Regions from separate parts of the Leifsonia shinshuensis genome, predicted to be linked through region 2. Evidence: predicted binding sites of a transcription regulator. Region 2 holds the regulator's gene; each other region holds the start of a gene.
The links. The regulator HrcA, encoded in region 2, represses chaperone genes, less so after heat shock. The targets are predictions, from matches to a motif close to TTNGCACTCGNNNNNNNCGAGTGCNAA.
Positions count from the first base shown of each region.

Region 1 (7,382 bases), 850 kb from region 2:
GTCGCCGGCGGCGCCGCGGGCGCCTTCCTGGTGCTCTCACAGGGCGTCGCCGCCGCGGTGCTCGGCGTCGCGCTGTTCACGGTCGCGGTGGTCGCCGGGCAGACCGTCAGCGGCCTGGTGCTCGACCGGATCGGCCTCGGTCCAGGGGGCCGCCGCCCGATCACGCCCGCCCGCCTCGCCGGCGCCCTGATCGCCCTCGGCGCCGTGACCTGGGCCGTGTCCGCCCAGCTCGGCGGCCCGGTGCCGATCTGGCTGATGCTGCTGCCGCTGATCGCGGGACTGGGGCTCGGCTGGCAGCAGGCCGTGAACGGCCAGGTGCGGGTGGTCGCCGAGAGCGCTCTGACCGCGACCTTCGTCAACTTCGTCGTCGGGACGACCGTGCTCCTGGTGATCATGGCCGTCGACTGGAGCCTGCGCGGCCTCCCGAAGCCGCTGCCGAGCGAGCCGTGGCTGTACCTCGGCGGCGCGATCGGCTGCGTGTTCATCGCGGCCGCCGCGCTGCTCGTCCGGATCACCGGCGTGCTGCTGCTGGGCCTCGCGACCGTGGCGGGCCAGCTGGTGACCGCGCTCCTCCTGGATGTGTTCGCACCGAGCTCGCCCGCGCCTGTCGCGTTCTCGACCGTCGCCGGGACGCTGCTCGCGCTCGTCGCGGTCGCCGTGGCGAGCGTGCGCTGGGGCCGCAGGCGAGAGGCCGTCGAGTAGCGCCGGCGTGCTCAGTCGGGGGCGCGCCGTGCTCAGTCGAGGGTGCTGAGGAAGCGCTCCGGGTCGATGGAGGTGCGGTGGCCCTCCTTGCCGTCCTCCGGCACGCCGCCCACGTAGAGCCAGCCGAGCAGCCGCTCGTTCTTGGCAAGGCCGTGCATCGTGTGCACCGCCTTGGACCGGGTGTGGTGGCCGGTCCTCCACATCACGCCCCAGCCGGCGTCGTGCAGCAGCAGGCTGAGGAGGTGAGCGACGCCGGAGGCTACCGCGTCCTGCTCCCAGCCGGGCACCTTCTCGCTCTTCGTGCGCACCGCGACGATCGCGAGCAGCAGCGAGGAGCGCAGCGGCTTGGCCGCCAGCTTCTCGGCCTCCTCGCCGGTCGCCTTCGCGTCCTTCACGAACGCCTGCCCGAGCCGCACCCGGGCGTCGCCGCGGAGCTCGATGACGCGCCACGGATGCAGCGCCGAGTGGTCGGCGACCCGTCCGGCGGCGGCCACGAGCGGCAGCAACTGCTCGTGGGTCGGCGCCGCAGGCGTCACGCGCGAGTACGACCGCCGGGCGGCCACCCGCGCGACGAGGTCGGCCATCAGGCCTCCGGCGCGAAGTTCAGCGAGATCGAGTTCATGCAGTAGCGGTCGCCGGTCGGGGTGCCGAAGCCGTCGGGGAACACGTGGCCGAGGTGCGATCCGCAATTGGCGCAGCGCACCTCGGTGCGCACCATGCCCAGGCTGTCGTCCTCGAGGAGCTGCACGGCCTCCGGCCGGATCGACTCGTAGAAGCTCGGCCAGCCGCAGCCGCTGTCGAACTTCGTGCCCGACTTGAACAGCTCCGCCCCGCAGGCGGCACAGGTGTAGAGGCCGGCGCGGCCCTCGTCGAGGAGCTCCCCGGTCCACGGCCGCTCGGTGCCCGCCTCGCGCAGCACCGAGTACTGCTCCGGGCTGAGCTCGCGGCGCCACTCCTCGTCGGTCTTCTCGACCCCGTACGTGCCCTGCGCGGCCTCGTCGTGCGATGCGCTCATCGTGCGTTCCTTTCGTCGTCCGTCCCCAGCCTAAACGGCGGCGCCCGCGCTGCTGTTCCCTGTTTCGGGAGGCGACGTGCCGCGCGCAAACTGGTAACGCACAGGACAGCGCCCCTAGGATGAGGCGCGAGCGCGGGGAAGGGCTGACTCGAAGACGGTGAGGGGAGGCGGTGCACGTGGCGGAGGCTGCGGACCACCGGATCCCTGCGCCGGACGCGAGCGGTCTGACCGACCGTGAGGCCGCAATCCTCGCGTTCGAGCGTCAATGGTGGCGGCATGCCGGCGCCAAGGAGCAGGCCATCCGCGAGGAGTTCGGCCTCTCCGCCGCCCGGTACTATCAACTCCTCGGAGCGCTGATCGACCGGCCGGAGGCGCTCAAGCACGACCCCATGCTCGTCAAGCGCCTGCTCCGGCTGCGCGAGACCCGGCTGGCAGCACGGCGATCCCGGACACTCCCGTCCGGCGACTGACACCGCGAGGAAACACCTGTAGATGGCAGAGAAGTACCCGAGAGACCGGTTCGACGACATCCCCGACGGTCTGCAGCGCGTCGGTGCGCACCGGGCTCCCCGGCCGAAGGGCCGCGGCTGGATCGCCGTCGGCTGGGCCGCGTTCGCCGTCGTCGTCCTCGTCGCCGCGGGGATCTTCGGGCTCTCGCTGGTGAGCGGCTCCATCTCCTTCCACGGGTCGCCGAACTCGCCCAGCGCCAGCGGCACCCACACCCCGACTCCCACGCCGACCCCGACCATCGTCCCGACGGTCGACCCGTCGCTGACGGTGAACGTGCTGAACGGCACCACGACCTCGGGCCTCGGCGGCAAGGTCGGCGACACCCTGACGAAGGCCGGCTGGAAGATCGGCGCGGTGGCGAACGCCGACAAGCAGGACCTGACGCAGACGATCGTCTACTACTCCGACGCCAAGAACCAGGCCGCCGCCCTCGGGGTGGCGCAGTCGCTCCCGGGGGCCACCATCGCGCTCACGCAGGACTTCGCCGCGAGCGGGGCCGACCTGACCGTCGTCGTCGGCAGCGACTACACGGGCTGACAGTACAACGGCCGACACCGCGTCGTTCCGCGCGTGGACGCGCGTTCATCCCTTTGTTTCACGCGTGTTTAACTTTGAGCCGATTTCGTAACGGATTGGCGAAAAGACTGGCGTGAACAGCTATTGCAAGCATTAGGATCGGGAGTCAACGCGCGGCGCTGGACCGGGCGAGCGACACAGCAATGGGAGTAATGCATGGCGAACGGGACCGTGAAGTGGTTCAACGCTGAAAAGGGCTACGGATTCATCACCGTCGAAGGTGGGGGACAGGACGTTTTCGTTCACTACTCCGCAATTGACATGAACGGCTACAAGGTTCTCGAAGAGGGCCAGCAGGTGCAGTTCGAGGTCGGCTCGGGCAACAAGGGCCCGCAGGCCGAGTCGGTGCGTCCGCTGTAGTACGCAGCGATCGGCAAGACCAATAAGAGGAGCGTCGCCCTTCGGGGCGGCGCTCCTCTTCTATGCGCGGACAGCTCGCCTTGCACTCCCCGGGCCTGAGTGCCAGAATCGCTTTAGCACTCCATCTGATCGAGTGCTAATAAACGGAATCTTTCGCAGACGTCCGGGAGGGACGAGAAACACATGGCAAAGATCATTGCTTTCGACGAGGACGCCCGTCGCGGCCTCGAGCGCGGCCTCAACATCCTGGCCGACACCGTCAAGGTGACGCTGGGCCCGCGCGGTCGCAACGTCGTCCTCGAGAAGAAGTGGGGCGCTCCCACCATCACGAACGACGGCGTCTCCATCGCGAAGGAGATCGAGCTCGACGACCCGTACGAGAAGATCGGCGCCGAGCTGGTCAAGGAGGTCGCGAAGAAGACCGACGACGTCGCGGGCGACGGCACCACCACCGCGACCGTCCTGGCTCAGGCGCTCGTCAAGGAGGGCCTCCGCAACGTGGCCGCCGGCGCCGACCCCATCACGCTGAAGCGCGGCATCGAGAAGGCCGTCGCGGCCGTCACCGACGAGCTCGTCTCCAGCGCCAAGGAGGTCGAGACCAAGGCCGAGATCGCCGCCACCGCGTCCATCTCCGCCGGCGACACCACCATCGGCGAGATCATCGCCGAGGCGATCGACAAGGTCGGCAAGGAGGGCGTCGTCACCGTCGAGGAGTCGAACACCTTCGGCACCGAGCTCGAGCTGACCGAGGGCATGCGCTTCGACAAGGGCTTCCTGTCGCAGTACTTCGTCACCGACCAGGACCGCCAGGAGGCGGTGTTCGAGGACCCGTACATCCTCATCGCCAACCAGAAGATCTCCTCGATCAAGGACCTGCTCCCGATCGTCGACAAGGTGATCCAGGCCAACAAGCAGCTCCTCATCATCGCCGAGGACGTCGACGGGGAGGCCCTGGCCACCCTGATCGTCAACAAGATCCGCGGCATCTTCAAGTCCGTCGCCGTCAAGGCCCCGGGCTTCGGCGACCGCCGCAAGGCCATGCTGCAGGACATCGCGATCCTCACCGGCGGCCAGGTCATCTCCGAGGAGGTCGGCCTCAAGCTCGAGAACGTCACCCTCGACCTGCTCGGCCAGGCCCGCAAGGTCGTCATCACCAAGGACGAGACCACCATCGTCGAGGGCGCGGGCGACCCCGAGGCCATCGCCGGCCGCGTGGCCCAGATCCGCGGCGAGATCGAGAACACCGACTCGGACTACGACCGTGAGAAGCTCCAGGAGCGTCTCGCGAAGCTCGCCGGCGGCGTCGCCGTCATCAAGGCGGGCGCGGCCACCGAGGTCGAGCTCAAGGAGCGCAAGCACCGCATCGAGGACGCCGTCCGCAACGCGAAGGCCGCCGTCGAGGAGGGCATCGTCGCCGGTGGTGGCGTGGCCCTCATCCAGGCCGGCAAGACCGCGTTCGAGAAGCTGTCGCTCGAGGGCGACGAGGCGACCGGCGCGAACATCGTCAAGGTCGCGATCGAGGCTCCGCTGAAGCAGATCGCCGTCAACGCGGGCCTCGAGGCCGGCGTCGTCGTCGCCAAGGTGCGCGAGCTCCCGGTCGGCCACGGCCTCAACGCCGCGACCGGCGAGTACGTCGACATGCTGGCCTCCGGCATCAACGACCCGGTGAAGGTCACCCGCTCGGCGCTGCAGAACGCCGCGTCCATCGCGGGACTGTTCCTCACCACCGAGGCCGTCGTCGCCGACAAGCCCGAGAAGAACCCGGCGCCGGTGGGCGACCCGGGCGCGGGCATGGACTTCTGAGTCCAGCCGACACGCAGTATCAGAGGGCGTCTCCCGTTCGCGGGAGGCGCCCTCTTCGCTGTTATCGTCGACTCGATCGAGGGGGAGCATGACGGCGAGACGGTGGTCGGGAGCGGTGGCGATGACGGCCGCGCTCTCAGCCGCGCTGCTCTGCCTCTCCGGCTGCCAGGTGCTGGGACTGCCCGGCGCGGGGCCGACGACGCCGCGCGTCACCTCCGAACCCGCGGTGGACGTCGCGCCGCCCCTCGACTGCGCGGCCTTCACCGCGACTCCGGCTGTCGAGGCGCTGCTCGGCGGCAGTGCGCCACTGGCGACGACCCCGGCGGACGCGCTCGCGACGCCGGCGGCGCGCGGGCCGTTCGGTGCGCAGGCGGCCGGTGGCGGCTGGTGCCGCTGGGGCGACGATCCGGCAGGCTCGGCGGGCGCCCCGGCGACTGCCACCCCGGCGGCCGTGCACCTGCTGTCCGTGCAGGTCCTGCCGCACGCGAGCGCGAGCTGGCAGCGGCTGGCCCAGCAGTACCCGGACTCCGCCGCGAACGGCGCACATTATGACGGCGGCGAGTCGCGCGGCGGCGACTGCGCGCACCCGGCATCCGGTGCCGGGAGCTCCTGCCACACGAATGTCCTGATCGGCGGCTCGTGGCTGGCGGTCGACGCCGTCAGCGGCTCCTCCGTCATCGACGAGAAGGCGTTCCACGCGCTGGTCCAGTCGTTCGTCCCGACTGTCGCCGCGATCGACGCCCGCGCGGCGACGCCCGCCCCGGCGAAGGCGCTGTCCTGCGCCGACCCCGCCTGGCTGAAGGCCGTCGCCGGCGTCTACGGCCCGCCGTCGGTCGCAACCCTCGACACGGCGCAGTCGTTCGGAGTGCAGAGCGCGCTCCTGGACGTCCCTGGCGCCGCCGTCTGCGCGTACCGCGCGGGCGGGAACACGGACTCCTCGCTGATCGGCACGGTCTCGGTCCTCCGCGGCGCCGCGGCCGCCTACGCGACCTACCACGCCCTGGTCGTCGGCCGCGACCCGGACGCCAGCGGCAGCACGCTCCAGGTCGGCAGCAGCGAACTCCCCGCGCTGATCCGCCATACGGACGCCTCCGGTTCCACCCCGGCCGAGACGGTGGTCGACGCCCTGGCCGGCGACGCCTGGATCCAGTTCTCCGCGGTGTCGGGCTCCGACGACCAGGCGTCGTCCGTCGTGGAGTGGGTGGCCGGCCGACTCTAGGCTGGAGGGCATGGACAGCCAGCGCCCCGTCGCCATCGTCACCGGAGGTTCGCGGGGGATCGGCGCCGCCATCGTGCGCCGGCTGGCCGGCGCGGGATACGACCTGGTGGTCACCTTCCGGTCGGACGAGGCGGCGGCACAGCGCGTCGCGGCCTCCGTCGCCGGCACGGGTGCGCGCGTCGAGCTGGTCCGAGCCGACCTCGGGACGGACTCTGGCATCCAGGCCCCGTTCGACGTGGCTGCCGAACGGTTCGGGCGACTGGACGCGCTGGTCAACAACGCGGGCGTCAGCACGCGCTACGCGCCCCTCGCCGACACCCCCGCCGAGGAGGTGCGCCAGACCATCGAGGTGGACTTCGTCGCAGCGGTCCTCAGTGCGCGCCTGGCCGTCCGCGAGTTCCTGCGCACCGGCGCCGCTGGCGTGATCGTCAACATCACCTCGGGTGCGGCGACGCTCGGCAGCCCGGGGGAGTACACGCACTACGCGGCGGCGAAAGCCGGCCTGGACGCCTTCACGATGGGCCTCGGCAAGGAGGTCGGACCGCACGGCATCCGCGTCGTGGGCGTCGCGCCCGGCCTGGTCGACACCGAGCTCCACGCCACGACCGGCGACCCGGACCGCGTCGAGCGCATGACGCCGGGGGCATCCCGTTGCAGCGGGCCGCCGACCCGGACGAGATCGCGGCCGCCGTCGCCTGGCTGCTCGGCCCGGATGCGGGTTACGTCACCGCCACCACGCTGCGGGTCGCCGGCGGCCGCTGAGACAGCGCTCGCGCGTCAGGCTCCGGCGCGCGGCGCCTCCGCGACCCGCTTCGCGTCCACCAGCGGCAGCGAGACCCGGAAGGTCGCGCCGCCGCCGTCGGTCTCCACGACTTCCACAGTGCCGTGGTGGGCCGAGACGATCGAGGAGACGATCGCGAGGCCCAGGCCGCTTCCGCCCGTCTCGCGGGCGCGGGAGGTGTCGGCGCGCCAGAAGCGCTGGAAGATCTTGTCGCGGATCTGCGGCGGGATGCCCTCGCCGTGGTCGCGCACCTCGAGCAGCGCGCGATCCGTGCGGTGGTCGACCTGCACCGCGATCTCGATCGGGCTGTCCTCCGGGGTGTAGCGGAGGGCGTTGCCCATCAGGTTGGTGACGACCTGGCGGAGCTTGTTCTCCTCGGCCATCACGATCGCGGGCTCGGCGGGCGGGGCGGCGAG
Region 1 covers NZ_CP043641.1:4,255,584-4,262,965, forward strand. The annotation lists gene F1C12_RS20740 (DMT family transporter) at 1-702, shown strand, start outside; gene F1C12_RS20745 (nitroreductase family protein) at 735-1,286, opposite strand; gene msrB (peptide-methionine (R)-S-oxide reductase MsrB) at 1,286-1,717, opposite strand; gene F1C12_RS20755 (DUF3263 domain-containing protein) at 1,888-2,187, shown strand; gene F1C12_RS20760 (LytR C-terminal domain-containing protein) at 2,210-2,764, shown strand; gene F1C12_RS20765 (cold-shock protein) at 2,960-3,163, shown strand; gene groL (chaperonin GroEL) at 3,347-4,966, shown strand; gene F1C12_RS20775 (hypothetical protein) at 5,055-6,185, shown strand; partial or broken gene F1C12_RS22805 (SDR family NAD(P)-dependent oxidoreductase) at 6,196-6,947, shown strand; gene F1C12_RS20785 (sensor histidine kinase) at 6,963-7,382, opposite strand, start outside.
Region 1: groL (chaperonin GroEL) is a predicted target of HrcA. The motif match lies at 3,277-3,303, and genes of this name have one in related genera.

Region 2 (7,382 bases):
CGACCAGGACTTCGCCCGACGCGACGAGGCCGCGGCCGTTGCCGATGAGGACGCTCTCGCCCGGGCGCGTGCGGTTGACGGTGGCGGCGTGCTTGGCCTCGGGGCCAGTGAGGGTGAGCCGGGCGCCCACCTCGACATCGGCGAGGTCCTCACGCAGATAGAGCGAGCTCATCGGTCGCCCGTCAGAGGTTCAGGAACCGGTCGCGGAGCTTCGCGAACAGGCCCTGCTGGAAGCGCGCGAGCGACGGATCCGGGTTGTGGTGCGTCGAGGCGAACTTCTTGATCAGCTCCTTCTCCTTGTGGTCGAGCTTCGTCGGGGTGACCACCTGGATGCCCACCCGGAGGTCGCCGCGGCCGCTGCCGCGCAGGTGGGTGATGCCGCGGTCCTTCACCGAGACGATGTCCGCGCTCTGGATGCCGGGCTTCAGCTCCAGGCGGATGTCGCCGTCCAGCGCCTTCACCGTCGCCGTGGTGCCGAGGATCGCGTCGGCCATCGAGACCTCCAGCGTGCAGAGCAGGTCGTCGCCGTCGCGGCTGAACACGTCGTGGTGCTTGACCTTGATCTCCAGGTACAGGTCGCCGTTCGGGCCGCCGGCCGGACCGGCCTCGCCCGAGCCCGGCATCTGCAGCCGGAGGCCCGTGTCGACGCCCGCGGGGATGTCCACCGGGACGGTGCGGCGCGCGCGGATGCGGCCCTGGCCCTGGCAGGTCACGCAGGGCGTGGCGATGACGGTGCCGTAGCCGCGGCAGCTGCCGCACGGGCTGGAGGTCATCACGTTGCCGAGCAGCGAGCGCACCGAGCGCTGGATGCTGCCGGTGCCGTGGCAGATGTCGCAGGTGACCGGCGCGGTGCCGGGCTGGCAGCAGGAGCCGTTGCAGGTCTCGCAGACCACCGCGGTGTCGACGTCCAGCTCACGGTGCGTGCCGAAGACGACCTCGTCGAGGTCGACCTCCACGCGCAGCAGAGCGTCCTGACCGCGCTCGCGCCGGGAGCGCGGGCCGCGGGTCGCGCCGCCTCCGCCGCCGAAGAACGTCTCGAAGATGTCGCCGAAGCCGGCGAAGTCGCCCGCTCCCCCGCCGCCGAATCCGGTCGGGCCGCCCAGGTCGTACTGCTGCCGCTGCTGCGGGTCGCTCAGCACGTCGTAGGCGTGGGTCACGAGCTTGAAGCGCTCCTGCGCCTCGGAGCTCGGGTTGACGTCCGGGTGCAGCTCGCGCGCGAGCCGGCGGTACGCCTTCTTGATCTCGTCGGGGGTGGCGTTGCGGTCAACGCCGAGTACTTCGTAGTGGTCGGCCACGTAAGGCTGTTCCTTCTTGTTCGTTGCGTTGCGGCGGGAGGTCTGAGTCTGGAGGTCAGTGTCTGGAGGTCAGTCGCCGAGGAGGCGGGAGAGGTAGCGCGCCACGGCCCTGACCGCGGCCATGTTGCCCGAGTAGTCCATCCGGAGCGGCCCGAGCAGGCCGACGCGGGCCAGGTCGGAGCCCGAACTGTAGCCGCTCGACATGACCGAGGTCTCGGTCAGGCCGATGACGGCGTTCTCGCGGCCGATGCTGACGGCCACGCCGTGCTGGTCGAGCGCCATCTCGTCGAAGAGCCGCAGCAGCACCACCTGCTCCTCGATGGCCTCCAGGACCGGCGTGATGGAGCCGGGGAAGTCGGTCTCGGTGCGCGCCAGGTTGGCCGCGCCCGCCATCACCAGCTTGTCCTGGCGGTTGGCGGCGATCTGGTCGAGCAGGGCGCCGGCGACCGGGGCGACGAGCGCGCGGGTGCGATCGGTCAGGTGGCCGGGCAGCTCCCGGAGCCGGACGGCCGCGTCGGCGAGCGAGAGGCCGGCCGCCGCGCCGTTGATGGCGCCGCGGATCTCGGCGATCTCGGCGTCGTCCAGCTCCTCCTGCAGCTCGATCACGCGCTGCTCGACCGCGCCGGAGTCCGTAATGAGCACGCTCAGGAGGCGGCGCGAGCCCAGCGCGACCAGCTCGATGTGCCGGATGCGCGAGCGCGCCACCGACGGGTACTGGACGAGCGCCACCTGGTTGGTGAGCTGCGAGAGCAGCCGGACCGTGCGCGAGAGCACGTCGTCCAGATCGACCGACTGGCCGAGGAACGCCTCGATCGCGGTGCGCTGGGCCGGCGACATGGGCCGGGCTTCCGCGAGGTGGTCGACGAAGAGCCGGTAGCCCTTGTCCGTCGGCACCCGGCCGGAGGACGTGTGCGGGGCCGCGATCAACTCCTCCTCCTCGAGGAGCGCCATGTCGTTGCGGATCGTCGCGGCGGAGACGCCGAAGGCGTGCCGCTCCACGATGCTCTTGGAGCCGACCGGCTCACGCGAGGCGACATAGTCCTGGACGATGACGCGGAGCACTTCCAGACTGCGTTCCGAGACCATGCGAACCGCCTCCTGTCGTCGCTTCGGCACCCGAGGATCGAGCACGGGAAGACATCGAATGAACTGGCACTCGAAGATCCTGAGTGCTAATCATATCGCTTCGGGATCGGAGGACGGTCAACGCCGCGACACGCATCATTTACCGGCGGCACGGCTAGCAGTACCCTGTGCGCACCGGCTCAGGTAAGCCCCCGCAGCCGCCCACGAAAGGGTTCTCCTCATGTCAGACCCGAACCTCCCCCCGGCCGACGGCCAGGGCGAGCAGCCTCCGCAACAGCCTCCCCAGCAGCCGTACGGGCAGCAGCCGTACGCCGCAGCGCCCGGTCAGCCCGCCGGCGCCGTCCCTCCGCAGCAGCCGTATGGCGCGCCCGCCGGTCAGCCCGCCGGCGCCGTCCCCCCGCCGCAGCAGTACGCCGCCGCGCCCGCCGCCCCGCTCGACCCCGCCCAGGACAAGCAGTGGGCGTCGTTCGCGCACCTCGGCGGGATCCTCTGGTTCCTGCCTTCGCTCATCATCTGGCTCGTGTTCAAGGACAGGGGTCAACTGACCAACCAGGAGGCCAAGGAGGCGCTGAACTGGCAGATCACCTGGATCCTGGCCTGGGTCGTCTCCCAGATCCTCGGCGTCATCATCGGGACGTTCACGTTCGGGATCGGCTACCTGCTGTTCAGCCTCCTCATCCCGTGGGCGCTGTACATCGTCAACCTGGTGTTCTCGATCCTCGGTTTCGTGCGCGTGAACAGTGGAGGGACGTACCGGTACCCGCTGAACTTCCGCTTCATCAAGTAGCGCGTCCCGTCGACGCGGGCGGGCGCCGGATTCGGCGAATGGGCACTCGGCTCCTTCTCAGGAACGTCGCCCGCCCCCTAGGCTGGGACCCGCCATTCCCACTCACCGGAGGAGAACGACCATGTCCGCAACGCCCCCGCCCCCGCCGCCCCCGCAGCAGCCGTACGGAGGTCAGCAGCCGCAGCTCAGCCCGGCCGACGAGAAGCTGTGGGCGACGCTCATCCACGTGGGCGGCATCCTGTTCAGCTTCATCCCCGCCCTCGTCGGCTACCTCGTGCTCAAGGACCGCGGCCCGTTCATCCGCTCGCACACCGCGACGGCGCTGAACTTCCAGATCACGCTCGCGATCGCCACCGTCGTCGGCTGGATCCTCAGCATCGTCGGCATCGGCCTCATCATCATCTTCGCGGTCTGGGTGCTGAACATCGTCTTCAGCATCATCGCCGCGATCAAGGCGAACCAGGGCCAGTTCTACACCTACCCGATCGCCATCCGGTTCCTGAGCTGAGGCTCGCGCGCTATTCCTCGGCGAGCAGCCGTCGCACGACGGCGTCCGCCAGCAGCCGCCCTCGCAGGGTCAGCACCACCGACCCGGCGAGGGCGGCTTTCGCGTCCACCAGGCCGTCGGCGATCAGCCCGGCCACCGAGCGGCGGCCCTCGGCGGTCAGCTCCTCGGTGCGCAGGCCTTCGCGGATGCGGGTGAGCAGCAGCACGCGCTCCACCCGCCGGGTCTCGCCGTCCAGCGTCTCCCGGCCGGCCGCAGGCGACTCCCCCGCCAGCACGCGCTGGGCGTACGCGGCGGGATGCTTCACGTTCCACCAGCGCACGCCGCCGACGTGGCTGTGCGCGCCGGGGCCGACGCCCCACCAGTCGTGCCCGAGCCAGTACGCCAGGTTGTGCCGGGAGCGGTGCGCGCCGTCGGTCGCCCAGTTGCTGACCTCGTACCAGCCGTAGCCCGCCGCGCCGAGCCGCGCGTCGGCGAGCTCGTACATGTCGGCTTCGAGGTCGTCGTCCGGCTCCTGCACCGAGCCGGAGTGGATCTGCCGCGCGAGCTTCGTCCCCGGCTCCACGATGAGCGCGTACGCCGACACATGGTCGGGCTCGCACGCCAGCGCAGCGTCGAGCGACCGTTCCCAGTCGGCGAGGGTCTCGCCGGGCGTGCCGTAGATCAGGTCGAGGCTGACCTGGAGGCCGGCCTCCCGCGCCCAGCGGACGACAAGTGGGATGCGCTCCGGATCGTGGGTACGCTCCAGCGTGGCCAGCACGCTCGGTACGGCGGACTGCATCCCGAACGACACCCGGGTGAACCCGGCGTCGGCCAGCCGCCGCAGGTCGTCTGCGTCGACCGAGTCGGGGTTGGCCTCCGTCGTCACCTCCGCGCCGGGGGCGATCCCCCAGGCGTCGCGGACCGCGCCGAGCATGGCGCCGAGGTCGTCGGGCGGCAGCAGCGTGGGCGTGCCGCCGCCGAAGAAGACCGTCGACACCGGCCGGGCCGGGACGCCGCTGCGCTCCAGCGCCTCCCGCGCGAAGCCCACCTCCCTGACCGCGTGGCCCGCATACTCGGACTGGGACACGCCGCGCAGCTCGGTGGCCGTGTAGGTGTTGAAGTCGCAGTAGCCGCAGCGCACCCGGCAGAACGGCACGTGCAGGTAGACGCCGAAGTCGCGCCCGGCGGCCCCGTCGGCCGTGCTCGCGGGGAGGAGCCCGTCGGCGGGCGCCGGGTCCCCGAGCGGGAGGGCGCCGGGCATCAGGCCGCCCGCGCGGGCAGCAGCGAGCGCAGGTACCGCTTGGTGAACCGGTTCTGGGTGACGCGCAGCACGGGCGAGGTCAGCCGGTAGAAGGCGTTGGAGGGCCGGGAGAACGCGCGCAGCACGAACCAGACGGTCCCGTCGTCGCGCATCTCGACCAGGAAGGCCTCCTCGCCGCTCTGAGGGTGCCCCTTGAGCGTGCCGTAGGCGAACCCGCGCCGGTGCGGCTCGTCGACCACGTAGACGACGCGGCAGGGAGCCGAGACCCGGAACGGCCCGAACGGCACCTTGAGCACGGCGGTCATCCCGTTCTGGATGAAGGGCGTGCCGTCGTCGGCGAACACGTCCTCGGCGGTTTTGTGCTCCCGCATGCGCTTCGGCGTGCCGTCCTCGTCGAACTCGATACCCTCGTACTGGACGCCGGTGCCCTCGTTGACGTCGGTCACCCGGATGCCGCTGTTGCGCTGCACGCCCCAGGTCATGAGCGCGGCGACCGCGGACTCGAACCGCTCCTCGCCGCTGCCCAGCCGCACCTTCCGCTCCAGCGGCCGGTACCCCTTCGGCGGATAGTAGAGCAGGTCAGCGGCCTGCGTGCCGCCGATGAACCCGTACGTGACAGGCTGGTCGGTGAAGCTGGTGCGGCGCATGGTGTCTATCCTGCGTCATCCGGGGTGGGAGTGCGAACCGAGGCGGGCCGAGACCTCCGCCGGTGTCAGATCGTATCCCGTGGCCGAGCGGCCGGACCAGTTGATCCCGACCAGCAGCCCGTCGCGCTCCAGACCAGGAAGCCACCGCTCCCTCCATTCAGCGACGGGAATCGCTCGCGGACGGCATCCGCTGTACGCGGGAACGGTATCCAGCACCCGCTGAGCACGCGACTCCCGCGACCAGAACGGCATCGCGCGCCGGCCGTCGGGGTTCGCCGGTGCGGGGATGCCGCCGTCGTCCTCGATGGTCCAGACCTCGGCCTCCAGCTCCACGAAGAACGCGTTCGCGTGGGCCGCGCTGACGCTCATGAACCTACTTCTTGTCCTTCTTCTCCGTATCCCCCGACAGCGCCGCGATGAACGCCTCCTGGGGCACCTCCACGCGGCCGACCATCTTCATGCGCTTCTTGCCCTCTTTCTGCTTCTCGAGGAGCTTGCGCTTGCGGGTGATGTCGCCGCCGTAGCACTTCGCCAGCACGTCCTTGCGCATCGCGCGGATGTTCTCGCGCGCGATGATCCGGGCGCCGATCGCCGCCTGGATGGGGACCTCGAACTGCTGGCGCGGGATCAGCTCGCGCAGCCGGCCGGCCATCATCGTGCCGTACGCGTACGCCTTGTCGCGGTGCACGATCGCGCTGAACGCGTCCACCGTCTCGCCCTGGAGGAGGATGTCCACCTTGACCAGGTCGGCCTCCTGCTCGCCGAACGGCTCGTAGTCCAGCGACGCGTACCCCGCCGTGCGGCTCTTCAGCTGGTCGAAGAAGTCGAAGACGATCTCGCCGAGGGGCATCGTGTAGCGGATCTCGACGCGGTCCTCGCCGAGGTACTCCATCCCGAGCAGCGTGCCGCGGCGGCCCTGGCAGAGCTCCATGATGACGCCGACGTAGTCCTTGGGCGCGAGGATGGCCGCTTTGACGACCGGCTCCTCCACCTTGTCGATCTTGCCGCCGGGGAACTCGCTCGGGTTCGTGACGGTGACGATCTTCTTGTCCTCGGTCGTGACCTCGTAGACCACGCTGGGCGCGGTGGTGATCAGGTCGAGGCCGAACTCGCGCTCCAGACGTTCCGTGACGATCTCAAGGTGCAGGAGGCCGAGGAAGCCGCAGCGGAAGCCGAAGCCGAGCGCGACCGAGGTCTCCGGCTCGTAGACCAGCGCGGCGTCGGACAGCTTCAGCTTGTCGAGCGCCTCGCGGAGCTCCGGGTAGTCGCTGCCGTCGATCGGGTACAGGCCGGAGAACACCATCGGCTTCGGCTCGGTGTAGCCGGCGAGGGCCTCTGTCGCGGGCTTCGCCGCCGAGGTGACGGTGTCACCGACCTTGGACTGGCGGACGTCCTTCACGCCGGTGATCAGGTAGCCCACCTCGCCGACGCCGAGGCCCTTCGACGGGGTCGGCTCGGGGGCGGAGACGCCGATCTCCAGGATCTCGTGGGTCGCCCTGGTCGACATCATCTGGATGCGCTCGCGCGGGCCGAGCTTGCCGTCCACCATCCGCACGTAGGTGACGACGCCGCGGTAGCTGTCGTAGACGGAGTCGAAGATCATGGCGCGCGCCGGGGCGTCCGCGACGCCGACCGGCGCCGGGATCTCCTGCACGACCCGGTCGAGCAGAGCCTCCACGCCCATGCCGGTCTTGCCGGAGACGCGGAGGACGTCCTCCGGGCGGCCGCCGATCAGGCTGGCGAGCTCCTGCGCGTACTTCTCCGGGTCCGCGGCGGGGAGGTCGATCTTGTTGAGCACCGGGATGATCGTGAGATCGTT
Region 2 covers NZ_CP043641.1:665,145-672,526, reverse strand. The annotation lists gene F1C12_RS03215 (16S rRNA (uracil(1498)-N(3))-methyltransferase) at 1-172, opposite strand, end outside; gene dnaJ (molecular chaperone DnaJ) at 183-1,295, opposite strand; gene hrcA (heat-inducible transcriptional repressor HrcA) at 1,365-2,381, opposite strand; gene F1C12_RS03200 (DUF4870 domain-containing protein) at 2,602-3,168, shown strand; gene F1C12_RS03195 (DUF4870 domain-containing protein) at 3,290-3,676, shown strand; gene hemW (radical SAM family heme chaperone HemW) at 3,687-4,916, opposite strand; gene F1C12_RS03185 (DUF1990 family protein) at 4,916-5,563, opposite strand; gene F1C12_RS03180 (DUF2750 domain-containing protein) at 5,579-5,932, opposite strand; gene lepA (translation elongation factor 4) at 5,937-7,382, opposite strand, start outside.

Region 3 (7,382 bases), 1.0 Mb from region 2:
CGGTGCGCCCGCGACCTCCGCGGAGGCCAGGTGGCCGACGGAGGGGTCCGGGTCGGTGCCGCCGGCCGCCAGGAGGCGGAGGAAGTGCGACTTCCCCGAGCCGTTGGAGCCGAGGACCGCGATGCGCTCGCCGAACCAGACCTCCAGGTCGAACGGGCGCATCAGGCCGGTCAGCTCCAGGCCGTCGCACTCGATCACGCGGCGGCCGGTGCGGGAGCCGGTGAGGCGCATCCGCACGTTCTGCTCGCGCGGGCGCTCCTGCGGAGGCCCGGCCGCCTCGAACTTGGCGAGGCGGGTCTGGGCGGCCTGGTACGCGGAGGCCAGGTCGCTGTTGTACTTCGCCTTCTCCTTGAACCGCAGCACCAGGGCCTTCAGCTTGGCCTGCTCCTCGTCCCAGCGCCGGCGCAGCTCCTCCAGCCGCGCCATCCGCTCCTCGCGGGCGACGTGGTAGCCGCCGAAGCCGCCGCCGTGCGTCCAGGTCGTGTTGCCGGCGGCGCCGAGCTCCAGGGTGACGATGCGGTCGGCGGCGCGCGCCAGCAGCTCGCGGTCGTGGGACACCAGCAGCACGGTCTTCGGCGTCGACCGCAGTTGCTCCTCCAGCCAGCGCTTGGCAGGGACGTCCAGGTAGTTGTCCGGCTCGTCCAGCAGCAGCACCTGCTCGGGGCCGCGCAGCAGCGCCTCCAGGACCAGCCGCTTCTGCTCTCCGCCGGACAGCGAGCGGACGCTGCGGTACTGGGCGCGCTCGAACGGGAGGCCGAGGGCGGCGACGGTGCAGTGGTCCCAGACGACCTCCTGGTCGTAGCCGCCGGCGTCGGCGTAGTCGGTCAGCGCCGTCGCGTAGCGGAGCTGCGTGTCCGTCTCGTCGCGCTCGACGATCGCCTCCTCGGCCGCGGCGAGCGCCTCCGACGCCCGGCGGACGGCGGCGGGCGCGACGAGCACGAGGAGGTCGCGCACCGTCCGGTCGTCGCGGACGTGGCCGACGAACTGGTCCATCACGCCGAGGCCGCCGTCGATCACGACGCCGCCGGTGTCCGGGCGCAGCTCGCCGCGGATGATCCGCAGCAGCGTCGACTTGCCGGCCCCGTTGGCGCCGATCAGCGCGGAGACGCTCCCGTCGCCGACCCGGAACGACACGTCGTCCAGGAGCGGCCTCCCGTCGGCGAGCGCGTACGAGACGCCGGAGACGTCGATGTGACCCATGGTTCCTCTTCCCCCGTGGACAAAGCCTTCCAGCTTAGGGGAAACCGGGGCGTTGGCACAGGAGGAGATCCGGACCGGGACACCCCCGAAACGCAGACAACGGAGGAGATCGGGGCCCGGAGGGGCCGGATCTCCTCCGTTGTCGGAGGGTGCTGACTCAGCGGCGGTAGTTGGGCGCCTCCACGACCATCTGGATGTCGTGCGGGTGCGACTCCTTGAGCCCGGCCGCCGTGATCCGCACGAACCGGCCGCGCTCCTTCAGCTCCGGAATCGTCCGCGCGCCCACGTAGAACATCGACTGCCGAAGGCCGCCGACGAGCTGGTACGCCACGGCGGACAGCGGGCCGCGGTACGGCACCTGCCCTTCGATGCCCTCGGCGATCAGCTGCTCGTCGCTGGGGACGTCCGCCTGGAAGTACCGGTCGCGCGAGTACGAGGTCTTCTTGCCCCGGGTCTGGAGGGCGCCGAGCGACCCCATGCCGCGGTAGTTCTTGAACTGCTTGCCATTGACGAACACCAGGTCGCCGGGCGACTCGGCCGTGCCGGCCAGCAGCGAGCCGAGCATGACGCTCTCCGCTCCCGCGACCAGCGCCTTGGCGATGTCGCCCGAGTACTGGAGGCCGCCGTCCGCGATGAGCGGGACGTCCGCAGCGCGCGCGGCCAGCGAGGCCTCGTACACCGCGGTCACCTGCGGCACGCCGACGCCGGCGACGACGCGGGTGGTGCAGATGGAGCCGGGGCCGACGCCGACCTTGATGGCGTCCGCGCCCGCGTCGATGAGCGCCTGCGCACCGGAGCGGGTCGCGACGTTGCCGCCGATGATGTCGACGTGCGAGGCGCGCGGCTCATGCTTGAGCCGGTGGATGATGTCGAGCACGCCGGCGGAGTCGCCGTTGGCGGTGTCCACCACGATGACGTCGACGCCCGCGTCGACCAGGGTCATCGCGCGGTCCCAGGCGTCGCCGAAGAAGCCGATCGCGGCGCCGACGCGCAGGCGGCCCTCGTCGTCCTTGGTGGCGTTCGGGTACTTCTCGCTCTTGTCGAAGTCCTTGACGGTGATGAGTCCGCGCAGGCGGCCGTCGGCGTCCACGAGCGGCAGCTTCTCGATCTTGTGCTCGGCGAAGATCGCGACGGCGGCGTCCGGGTCGATGCCGACCGGCGCGGTGATCAGGGGCATGCGGGTCATCACGTCGCGCACCAGCGTGGTGGAGCGCTCGAATGGGGAGACGAAGCGCATGTCGCGGTTGGTGATGATGCCGACGAGCTTTCCGTCGCCCTCCACGACCGGGAGGCCGGAGACGCGGAACTGCCCGCAGAGGAGGTCGACCTCCTCGACGGTGGCGTCGGGGGTGGTGGTCACCGGGTTGGTGATCATGCCCGACTCGGACCGCTTCACCTTGTCCACGTTCGTGGCCTGGTCCTCGATGGAGAGGTTGCGGTGGATGATGCCGATGCCGCCGTGCCGGGCCATGGCGACGGCCATGCGCGACTCGGTCACGGTGTCCATGGCGCTGGACAGGAGCGGGGTCGCCATGCTGATCCGCTTGGTCAGGCGAGTCGAGGTGTCCGCCTCGCTCGGGATGACGTCGGTGTGCCCGGGGAGGAGCATGACGTCGTCGTAGGTCAAACCGATGAATCCGAACGGATCCGCCTGGTCCATTTCACCCCTATCAAGGTCGCGCGAGTTGTGGATGATCCATGGTAACGGCACAAGCTGGGCGGATATTCCGCGGCGGAGGGCGGCGCAGGCCTCACTCCACCGTCGCCAGATCCAGCTCCGCCTGCTTCTTCCCCTGGCGCGCCGCCACGATCATGTCGACGCTCAGGATGGCGAGGGCCAGCCACACGATCGCGAAGCCGATCCAGCGCTCCGGCGGCATCGCCTCGTGCAGCACCGCGACACCGACCAGGAACTGGATGAACGGCGCGAAGTACTGGATGAAGCCCATGTAGACCAGCGGCAGCCGGCGGGAGGCCGCGGCGAAGAACAGCAGCGGGACGGCCGTGATCACTCCCGCGCCGACCAGCGCGACGGTGTGCCAGGCGCTCACCGAGCCGATGGTCAGGCCGACGGTGAGGCTGACGACCACGAGCTGCACGATGGCGACCGGCGTCAGCCACATCGTCTCCAGGGTCAGGCCGGAGACGGCGTCGACCCGGCCGCCGACGCGCTTCTTGATCAGGCCGTAGAAGCCGAACGAGAACGCGAGGATGAGGGCGATCCACGGGACCTGCCCGTAGCCGACCGCGAGCACGACGACCGCGACCACGCTGACGCCGACCGCGACCCACTGGGCGATGCGGAGGCGTTCGCGCTGGACGATGACGCCGAGGAAGACGGTCACGATCGGGTTGATGAAGTAGCCGAGGGCCGCCTCCACGACGTGCCCGCTGACGGTGGCCAGCACGTAGGTCTGCCAATTGACGTAGATGAGCGCGCCGGCGAGGCCCATCGTGAACAGGACCCTGCGGTCCTTCAGCAGGGCGCCGAAGGTGCGCCACGCGCGCGTCACCGAGAGCGCGATCGCGCAGAACACCAGCGAGAAGATCACCCGCCAGGCCACGATCTCCCAGGCGCTGGCCGGCGCGAGCGCGAGGAAGTAGATGGGGAGGATGCCCCAGAGGACGTAGGCGGAGACGGCGTAGGTCAGGCCGGACCTGCGGTGTTCGGAGAGGGGCTGCGGCACTCCCACGACACTACTCCGAACGGGCGACACGGGCGGACGCGGTGGAGGCCGGGCACGACCGCTCGCACGGACGACGAAGGCCCGGGCGCAGCAGCGCCCGGGCCTCGGCCGAAAGAAGGTGCGTCAGCGGACGACGACCGCGAGGACGTCGCGAGCCGAGAGGACCAGGAAGTCCTCGCCGCCGAACTTGACCTCGGTGCCCCCGTACTTGGAGTAGATCACCTTGTCGCCGACGGCGACGTCGAGCGGAACGCGGTTGCCGTTGTCGTCGATGCGGCCCGGTCCGACGGCGACGACCTCGCCCTCCTGGGGCTTCTCCTTCGCGGTGTCGGGGATGACCAGACCGGAAGCAGTGGTCTGCTCAGCCTCGACCTGCTTGATGACGATGCGATCTTCGAGCGGCTTGATGGAGACCGACACGGTTGACCTCTTTCTTTGGTGAACTCAGTCTTTGCGAACACAATGCGTAGGCGCGGTTTGCGTTAGCAAACTCGCACGGAGAGTGCTAACACGAGTCTAGGGGGTGCGTTAGCAGTCCCGCAACGTGAGTGCCAGAAGGTACCGTGGTCCCCATGGACCGGTCCGAACTCGTCGAGCTGCTCAGCCCCGAAGGCCTCCGGCTGCTCGACTCGCTGCCTCCGTACCGGTCCGAGAAGGACGTGCTCGGGATGGTCACCTCACTCCGCAAGCAGGGCCACTCCCCTGGCCTGGTGGCGGCTGTGCTGACGCAGGCGAAGCTCCGCAAGAAGGCGGTCGGCAAGTTCGGCGAGTTCGCCTCCCGGATGCTGTTCACCGAGGCGGGACTGGAGCAGGCGACCCGCCTCTCGGTCGCCGCGCGGCACGCCGGACGGTTCCGCGCTGCCGGACTGACCCGCGTCGCGGACCTCGGCTGCGGCATCGGCGGGGACGCCCTCGCCCTCGCAGCCCTCGAGCTGGAGGTCACGGCCGTCGACGCCGACGAGGTCACGGCCGCGATCGCCGCCTTCAACCTCGCCCCGTTCCCGTCCGCGACGGTCGAGCACCGGCGCGCGGAGGACGTCAGCCTGCGCGCGATCTACGGCGTCTTCCTCGACCCTGCCCGGCGCACAGCGGGCCACACCGACACCGACCGGCTGACCGATCCCGACGACTACACACCATCGCTCGGCTTCGCGTACGAGCTGGCGACGGGCCGCTCGGTCGGGCTCAAGCTCGGCCCCGGCTTCGACCGCGACCTCATCCCGTCGACCGCGGAGGCCCAGTGGGTGTCCGCCGACGGGCAGGTCGTGGAGCTCGGGCTGTGGTTCGGAGCGCTCGCCCGGTCGGGCATCCGGCGCGCCGCCCTGGTGCTGCGCGGCGACGAGGCGAACGAGCTGACGGCCGAGGCCGACAGCGAGGACGCCGAGACCGGCGAGCTCGGCGAATACCTGTACGAGCCGGACGGCGCGGTCATCCGCGCGCGCCTGATCGGCGACCTCGCGCGGCGCCTGGACGGCCGGATGCTCGGCGACGGCATCGCCTACATCACGGCGGACGAGCCGGTGGAGACGCCGTTCGCGGCCGGATTCCGCATCCTGGAGACGCTGCCGTTCGCCGAGAAGGACCTCAAGAAGGCGCTGCGGACGCGCGGGATCGGCACGCTGGAGATCAAGAAGCGCGGCGTGGACGTCGACCCCGCCGCGCTCCGGACCCGGCTCAAGCTGTCGGGCGACCGTCCGGCGACCCTGATCCTCACCAGGGTCGCCGGACGTCACACCGCGTTGCTCGCCGAGCGGCTGTAGCCGCCGGCGAACCTGTCACTACCGGTAGTTCGTGCTGAAGCTGGCCAGCAGAACCGCGGCCACGATCCAGAAGACGATCGCGATGACCACGCCCACGAAGCCGAGGATGATGCCGGTCAGCCAGAATCCCCTGGCCTGCGGCTCCTTCCTGCGGCCGATGAAGCCCAGGACGATCGCGGCAACCGCGAACAGGAAGCCGATCCCCCAGGCGAAGTTGAGGACGACGCCGACGATGCCGCCGACGAGCGACAGGATGCTGAGGATCGGCGACTTGGTGGCGGGCGCCGTCGCGTAGGGCTGCGCGTAGCCGGGCGCGGGCTGACCGTAGGCCGGCTGGCCGTACCCGGGCTGGCCGTACCCCGGCTGGCCGGGCTGCTGGCCGTACGGCTGCTGGCCGTACGGCTGCTGGCCGTAGGGCTGCTGCGGTTGCTGCCCATAGGGCTGCTGACCGTACGGCTGCTGCGGCTGCTGCCCATAGGGCTGCTGACCGTACGGCTGCTGCGGCGCCCCGTAGCCGGGCTGCGCCGGCTGAGCCGGCGGAACGGGAGGCGCGACCGGGGGCGTCGGCGGGACGCCGTCGGGCGCCGCGGCGGGCGGGATGTCGGAGGACGGCGGAACCGGCTGGGCCGGCGTGCTGCCGTCCGTCCCTTCGGGCTCTGGCGCGCCGGACGGGGTGTTCGGATCGGACATGCTGCCCATCTCCTTCTCTGGTGAGTTCCTGAGAAAAGTCTGTACCGAATCAATCGTCTCAGCGGCGGGAAGCCGTGTCAACGCATGCAATACCGCGCCGGCTCAGACCTCCGCGACCTGGATGTCCGTGACCGGGAGCGTCGAGTCGGCGCCGAAGTCCAGGCGGCTCGGCGCACGCCCGGCCATGATCAGCTGCGCGCCCAGGGCCGCGATCATCGCACCGTTGTCGGTGCACAGCGAGAGCGCGGGGATCCGCAGCGCCACGCCGGCCTCCGCCGCCCGCTGCACGGCGAGCTGGCGCACGCGCGCGTTCGCGACGACGCCGCCGCCGAGCAGCAGGCGGGGCACGTCGTGGTCGAGGCATGCGGCGATCGCCTTGGTGATCAGGACGTCCGCCACGGCCTCCCGGAAGGAGGCGGCCACGTCCGCGACCGGCACCTCGTCGCCGGCGTCCTGCCGCTGCTCCACCCAGCGCGCGACCGCCGTCTTGAGCCCGGAGAACGAGAAGTCGTACCTGTGCCGGTCCAGGTCCTTCGGCTTGGTCAGCCCGCGCGGGAAGCGGATGGCACGCGGATCGCCGTCGGCGGCGACCCGGTCGATCTGCGGCCCGCCCGGGTACGGCAGGCCGAGCACGCGGGCGACCTTGTCGAAGGCCTCCCCCGCCGCGTCGTCGATCGTCTCGCCCAGCAGTTCGACGTCGGACACCAGGTCGCGCACGAGCAGCAGCGAGGTGTGGCCGCCGGAGACCAGCAGCGCCACGGTCGGGACCTCGACCGCATGGCCGGGACCGCCCGCCGCGTCGAGGACGTCCGCCCCGACGTGCCCGACCAGGTGGTTGACCGCGTAGAGCGGCTTGCCGAGCGACAGCGCGAGCGCCTTCGCCGCGCCGACGCCGACCATGAGCGCGCCGGACAGTCCCGGGCCGCTGGTCACCGCGATCGCGTCGACGTCCGCGAGCTCGATCCCGGCGTCGGCGACGGCGGTGCGAAGGGTCGGGGTGAGCGCCTCCAGATGGGCGCGCGCCGCGACCTCCGGGACGACGCCG
Region 3 covers NZ_CP043641.1:4,066,011-4,073,392, reverse strand. The annotation lists gene F1C12_RS19850 (ABC-F family ATP-binding cassette domain-containing protein) at 1-1,200, opposite strand, end outside; gene guaB (IMP dehydrogenase) at 1,358-2,860, opposite strand; gene rarD (EamA family transporter RarD) at 2,952-3,887, opposite strand; gene groES (co-chaperone GroES) at 4,011-4,307, opposite strand; gene F1C12_RS19830 (THUMP-like domain-containing protein) at 4,460-5,647, shown strand; gene F1C12_RS19825 (DUF4190 domain-containing protein) at 5,666-6,337, opposite strand; gene tsaD (tRNA (adenosine(37)-N6)-threonylcarbamoyltransferase complex transferase subunit TsaD) at 6,440-7,382, opposite strand, start outside.
Region 3: groES (co-chaperone GroES) is a predicted target of HrcA. The motif match lies at 4,416-4,442, and genes of this name have one in related genera.